2 regions of the Aminobacter sp. MDW-2 genome follow, and region 2 is predicted to be linked to the other one. Evidence: riboswitches for the same ligand, from Rfam matches in the RefSeq annotation. Region 2 holds a riboswitch; the other holds the start of a gene.
The links. A riboswitch is a leader RNA that binds a small molecule or an ion and turns the genes downstream of it on or off. The one in region 2 is predicted to bind cobalamin.
Positions count from the first base shown of each region.

Region 1: another riboswitch for cobalamin. It lies ahead of bluB (5,6-dimethylbenzimidazole synthase); the one in region 2 lies ahead of H5P29_RS01250 (aromatic ring-hydroxylating dioxygenase subunit alpha).

Region 1 is NZ_CP060197.1:2,245,500-2,248,905, reverse strand. Features, by position in the region: gene H5P29_RS10940 (outer membrane beta-barrel protein) at 1-648, shown strand, start outside; gene bluB (5,6-dimethylbenzimidazole synthase) at 645-1,400, opposite strand; cobalamin riboswitch at 1,426-1,611, opposite strand; gene galU (UTP--glucose-1-phosphate uridylyltransferase GalU) at 1,675-2,562, opposite strand; gene H5P29_RS10925 (lytic murein transglycosylase) at 2,810-3,406, shown strand, end outside.
Region 2 is NZ_CP060197.1:242,683-246,088, forward strand. Features, by position in the region: gene H5P29_RS01245 (hybrid-cluster NAD(P)-dependent oxidoreductase) at 1-42, opposite strand, end outside; gene H5P29_RS01250 (aromatic ring-hydroxylating dioxygenase subunit alpha) at 65-1,312, opposite strand; cobalamin riboswitch at 1,430-1,637, opposite strand; gene metH (methionine synthase) at 1,725-3,406, opposite strand, start outside.

The DNA of each region.
Region 1 (3,406 bases), 2.0 Mb from region 2:
ACGCTCTCACAGAAGGACCGCGACTCCAGACTCTATACCGGCAAGGTCCGCGTCGGCTACGAGGTCTCACCGGCGTTGACGCCCTTTGGCGAGGTCGAATTCGGCCGCCGGGTCTATGACCTGCGCTTCGACACCGCCGGTTTCGAGCGCTCGTCCAAGCGTACCGGCGCCCGCGCCGGCGTCGAGATCGACATGGGCGAAAAATTCGGCGGCGAGATTTCGGCCGGCTGGATTTCGGAGGATTTCGACGACGACCGGCTGAAGACGGTTTCCGCCGCGACGATTGCCGCTGATCTCAGATGGTCGCCGATGCGCGGCACGATCGTCGGCCTGACCGGCGAAACCCTGGTCGAGGGATCGACGACCCCGGGCGACAGCGGTTCGGTGCTCTACAACGGCCGCCTCAGCGTCGAACGGCAGATCCGTTCCAACCTGACTGCATTCCTCGCCGGCGGCGTCGGCTACCGCGACTATGCCAGCTCGAACGACCACGAGCTGAGGCTCAGTGCCGAAGCGGGCCTGACCTGGTGGCTCAACCGCTACGCCGGCCTGACCGGCAAGCTGCGCCATGAGACCTTCGACAGCACCTTGCCGTTCCGCGACGCCAAGACCAACAGCGTCTTCGTCGGGTTGAAAATCCAGCGCTAACCTGCTTGGGGCAAACCGCCGATCGCGGCGGCTGCGGCCCTCAAGGCCGTCTCCCCCTGCCCCGCATAGACCTCGCTCATGATCAGCTCGGCAAGCGGCAGACGGCATCCCCAGCCATGGCGCTCGAGATCGGGCTTGTCGGCGAATTCGCTGACGTGGCCGACGCAGAGATAGGCCACCGGCACGACGTGATCGGGAATGCCTAGCAACTGCTTCAGCGCCTCGCGATCGAGGATGCTGACCCAGCCGACGCCTATGCCCTCGGCACGCGCGGCGAGCCAGAAATTCTGAACTGCGCAGACGGTGCTGAAGAGGTCCATCTCGGGATTGTGCCATCGCCCGAGCGGAGAGGTTGCCGAACGGCTGCGGTCGCAGGTGACGACCAGGTTGAGCGGGCTTTCGCAGATGCCTTCGAGCTTGAGCTTGCGGTACAGCTCCCGCTGCTCCTCGGCGATCTCAGGCAGTTCCTGCTGCCGCGCCGCAAAGAACAGGTCGCGGACGCGCTCGCGTCGTTCGCGATCTCTGATGACGATGAAGTTCCACGGCTGCATGAAGCCGACCGACGGCGCGTGATGGGCCGCCAGCAGCAGCCGCGCCAGCACATCGTCGTCGATCGGATCAGGCAGAAAATGGCTGCGAACGTCGCGGCGCGTGAAGATGGCGCGGTAAACGGCATCCTGTGCGGCGATATCGAAACAGCCTGAAACGGCCTTCAACTGGTCAGCAAGCATCGCATATCCCCTGGCGAGCATGTCGGTTCCCTCCGCCTGACCATGCGGAGGTCGATGTCTGCCGGGCCGGTCTTCTGGCTCGAGTTCAACCCGTCTGCGGCGCCTTCCCGTTCAGGATGAACAGTGGCCTCTGCCGATACGGTCCCTCTTACAGCGTTGGGCACGCCACGGATTTGCACCGTGTTCCCGATTCTCCCGCATCGCTGCGGGCACCTGGCAGGGTATTTCTAGCGGCAGCAGCGGCCGAAAGCCATCGCACCGTGCGTCCAATCCTGACGCACGGGCGACATGTGGCTTACTTGCCCGGCTTGATCTCGCCGAGCAGCCCTTCGATGACGCCGGCCATGCTCCTGCTGAGATCGGAGCGCGACAAGGCAAAGGCAACGTTGGCTTCGACGAAACCTTCCGGCGAGCCGCAGTCGAAGGTGCGGCCGCGATAATGATAGCCGTAGAAGGACTGCATCTTCTCGAGCTTGAGCATGGCGTCGGTCAGCTGGATCTCGTCGCCGGCGCCACGCTCCTGGCTTGCCAGGATGTTGAAAATCTCCGGCTGCAGAATGTAGCGGCCATTGATGAACAGGTTCGAGGGTGCCGTACCCTGCTTGGGCTTTTCCACCATGCCCTCGATCTCGAAGCCGGTGTGAACCGACTTGCCCTTGCCGACGATGCCGTATTTGTGCGCCTCGGCCGGGTCGCATTCCTGGACGGCGATGATGTTGTTGCCGGTCTCGGCATAGAGCTCGACCATCTCGCGCATGCAGCTCTTTTCCGACTGCATGATCATGTCGGGCAACAGCAGCGCGAAGGGCTCGTCGCCGACCAGCTCGCGCGCGCACCACACTGCGTGGCCAAGGCCGAGCGGTACCTGCTGGCGCGTGAACGAGGTCTGGCCCGGGGCCGGCTGCAACCGCTGCAGGCGCTCCAGTTGCTCGGTCTTGCCGCGCTGGGCCAGCGTATCATAAAGTTCGAACTGGACGTCGAAATGGTCTTCGATGACCGCCTTGTTGCGGCCCGTGACAAAGATGAAATGTTCGATGCCCGCTTCGCGCGCCTCGTCGACCACGTACTGGATTACAGGGCGATCGACCACAGTCAGCATTTCCTTGGGGATAGACTTGGTGGCAGGCAGAAAACGCGTGCCCAGGCCCGCGACCGGAAAAACTGCCTTGCGAACTCTTTTCATTGCGTGGTCGTCCGATAGAGGGATGTATCGGACGCCAACTTTGCCACGCCCGAATTGATGAATACTGAATGCGTTCACATATTCGGCGACAGCGGGCAAGACCATTGATCACGCGATCTTGATTGTCCGAACAGCTAGGTGGACAATCCCTCAACCCGCTTTTCGTTCCCCAACGGGTCTATGGTAAACTGATTGATAACCGGCATCGGCGATGAATCGTGTTTCTGATCTCTCCAAGGAGGAAAGAATGCCCCTTCGCAAGACCGCCAAAGGCCTCCTGAGCGCCGCTGCCCTTTCGCTGGCATTGATGCTTCCGGCCGGCCCGGCGGCCGCCGAAGCCGGTTTCCAGCGCTGGGTGGCGAGCTTCCGCTCCGTCGCCGCAGACAACGGGATTTCCGGTTCGACCTATGACCGCGCCTTTCGTGGCGTGACCTCGGCCGACCCCGAAGTACTTGAAAAGGCCCGCTTTCAGCCCGAATTCACCGCGCCCGTCTGGGACTATTTCGACAATCGCGTCCATGACCAGTCAATTGCTGTCGGTCGCGAGATGGCGCGCAAGTGGAAACCTTGGCTCGACCGCATCGAGGCCAAGTATGGCGTCGACCGCTACATCCTGCTCGCCATCTGGTCGATGGAATCGAACTACGGCGAGATTCTCAAGAACGACAAGGTGATGCGCAATGTCGTGCGCTCGCTGGCGACGCTCGCCTATGGCGACCAGCGCCGGGCGAAGTTCGCCCGCACCCAGCTGATCGCGGCGCTGAAAATCCTGCAGCGCGGCGACATCGACGAAAGTCACCTCGTCGGCTCCTGGGCCGGCGCGATGGGCCACACCCAGTTCATC
Region 2 (3,406 bases):
CGCCATTTCGTCGAGGTTGCGGTAAAGGCCAAGCTCGGTCATCGCGTTCATGCCCTTCTCCCGGTCAGGCGACGTTTCGCAGGACCGGCTTGCCACCGTCGGCCAGCCGCGGTTCGATGAAGCCGACGTACCATTCGATGAACTGCATGACGCCGCCCTCGTGTTCCTCCGAATAAGGCCCGGGCTCGTAGGCCGGCGATTTGATGCCGAAGGCATTTTCCTCGACGATGCGGCGGTCCTGGTCGTTGGTCTCGGTCCAAACATGGGTCAGTTCGGCCAGGTCGTAGTCGACGCCTTCGACGGCATCCTTGTGAACCAGCCATTTGGTGGTGACGGCCGTTTCCGTGGCGCTGATCGGCAGCACGCGGAAGGTGACGGCATGGTCGCCGAGCACATGGTTCCAGGTTGTCGGATAATGATAGAGCAGCAGCGTGCCGATCCTGTCGGCCGAGACGCTGTCGGAGAGGTTTTTCCGCACTGCGCGCTTGCCCGACATGGTGTAGCTCACCGCGTCACGCAGCAGTGGCGCGCGTGTCGCCCTGTACTGGCCGCCGGCATCGATGCGGAACTTGCTCGGCAACCCCACCGCCTCGCACTTTGCCCAGTGCGCCAGCATTTCGGGATCGCTTTCGGCGCCATTGACGCCGGTAACGTTCGGCGCCTCGGGAAAGGTCTTGCACAGCTCAGGGTGATTGCCGGCGCAGTGGTAACACTCGCGGTTGTTTTCCCAGACCAGCTTCCAGTTTCCCTTCTCGACGATTGTGCTTTCGAAGGCGACCTTGGCTTCGCGCAGCCGGTGCGGCAGCAGGTACGGCTCGACCATGGCCCGCATCGGCGCGAAGTCGGCGGGCTCGTCGGCGAGGCAGATGAAGATGTAGCCGCCGACGGATTCGCAGGCGACCGGCTTCAGGCCGAACTGGCTCTTGTCGAAACCTTCCGCCATCTGGCGCGCAAACAGCAGGCGTCCGTCGAGTTCGTAGGTCCACTGGTGGTAAGGACAGACGAGCTTGGCCGCCGTACCTTTGTCCGTGGTGCAGACGCGGCTGCCGCGGTGGCGGCAGGAATTGTGGAAGGCGCGCAGCTCACCCTTCTGGTCGCGGACGAGCACGACGGGATAGTCGCCGACCTGGACGGTGAAGAAGCTGCCCGGCTTGGCCAGTTCGCAGTCATGGCCGACAAACAGCCAGTCGCGGTACCAGATCAGCTCGAGGTCGAGCCGGTAGAAATCCGGGTCGGTGTAAAAGGGCTGTGCCAGGCTGAACCCGTCGCGGCGTCCGCGCAGCAGCTTCAGCATTTCGTTCTTCGCATCCATGTCCTGTCCTCGCACCAAGGACTGAACGGGTGGCTTGATTTGGGAAGAACGCCAGCCGGCGGACGCAGAGGTCCGTGCAGCAACGATCCGCCTCTTGACCGCCCACCGCGATCAGTCGAGTTCTGTCAGGTTCAAGGCTGGTTTCCGGGCTTCGGAGCTGTCCTTTCGGACTGTCTCGACACCTTCCCAGGCCGGCTGGCCCAGTGGTCTCCCGTCGAAACAATAACTCCGCCACCGTTGCGGGGGCAGCGCCGGCTTCTCACCGGCTTCCCAATTCTCCGCTTCGTCTCACACTCGAAGCAGCACCTTGAACATGACCGGATCAGACCACGGATTGGTGGCCGGGCACGAGCATGAAAACGACACGGGCTCAGCGCAAAGGCGACAGAGCCCATGTGATGTCATCGTGTTGCTATTCGGCCGCTTCGGCGAACGATGCCGGCACATAGTTGAGGATCGGCCCGAGCCAGCGCTCGACCTCGGCGATGGTCATGCCCTTGCGCCGCGCATAATCCTCGACCTGGTCGCGCTCGACCTTGGCGACGCCGAAATAATAACTCTCGGGGTGGGCGAGATAGATGCCGGAGACCGACGAGCCCGGCCACATCGCCATGCTTTCGGTGAGGCTGACGCCGGCGGTTTTCTCGGCATCGAGCAGGCGGAACAAGGTCACCTTTTCGGTGTGGTCGGGCTGGGCAGGATAGCCCGGCGCCGGACGGATGCCGCGATAGGGCTCGCCGATCAGGTCGTCGGGCGCGAGGTTTTCATCAGGTGCGTAGCCCCAGAACTCCTTGCGCACCTTCTCGTGCATGCGTTCAGCGAAGGCCTCTGCGAAACGGTCGGCCAGCGCCTTGACCATGATCGAGGAGTAGTCGTCATTGGCGCGTTCGAAGCGCTCGGCGATCGCCACTTCCTCGATGCCTGCAGTGACCACGAAGCCGCCGAGATAATCCGGCTTGCCGCCGTCGGCGGGAGCGATGAAGTCGGCCAGTGCGACATTGGCCTTGCCGTCGCGCTTGGTCAGCTGCTGGCGCAGGGTGAAGAAGGTGGCAAGCTCCTCGCTGCGTGCCTCGTCGGTGAACAGCCTGACGTCGTCGCCGACCGAATTGGCCGGCCAGAAGCCGATGACGGCCTTGGGCGCGAACCACTTCTCGTCGATGATCTTGCGCAGCATCGCCTGCGCGTCGTCGAACAGCTGGCGCGCCGCGGCGCCCTGCTTCTCGTCCTCGAGGATCTTGGGGTAACGGCCCTTGAGTTCCCAGGTCTGGAAGAACGGCGTCCAGTCGATGTAGCGGGCCAGTTCGGCCAGGTCCCAGGCTTCGAACACCCTGGTGCCGAGGAAGGTTGGCTTCGGCGGCGCATAAGATGACCAGTCGACCTTGTGCGCATTGGCACGCGCCTTGGCCAACGGCAATCGCTGCTTGTCAGCTTCGGCGCGGTGATGGGCGTCGGCGACCTTCTGATATTCGGCTTGCACCTGTTCAACGTAGCCGCCCTTGGCCTCAGGGGACAGCAGGTTGGACACCACGCCAACAGCGCGGCTGGCATCGGTGACGTAGACTGTCTGGCCGGCGCTGTAGCGCGGATGGATCTTCACCGCGGTGTGGACACGACTCGTGGTGGCGCCGCCGATCAGCAGCGGAATGTCGAACCCCTCGCGCTCCATTTCGGCGGCGACATGCGCCATTTCGTCGAGCGAGGGCGTGATCAGGCCGGACAGGCCAATGATGTCGACCTTCTCGTCCTTGGCAACCTGGAGGATCTTGGTTGCCGGAACCATGACGCCGAGGTCGATGATCTCGTAGTTGTTGCAGGCGAGCACGACGCCGACGATGTTCTTGCCGATGTCGTGCACGTCGCCCTTGACGGTCGCCATCAGAATCTTGCCGGCAGTCTGGCGTTCGCCATTGTCGATCCCATTGGCGGCGTTGGCCGCCTTCTCCGCCTCCATATGTGGCAGCAAGCCGGCCACCGCCTGCTTCATGACACGGGCCGACTTGACAACCTGCGGCAGGAACATCTTGCCGGCACCGAACAGATCGCCGACGACATTCATGCCGGCCATCAGCGGGCCTTCGATGACATGCAACGGAC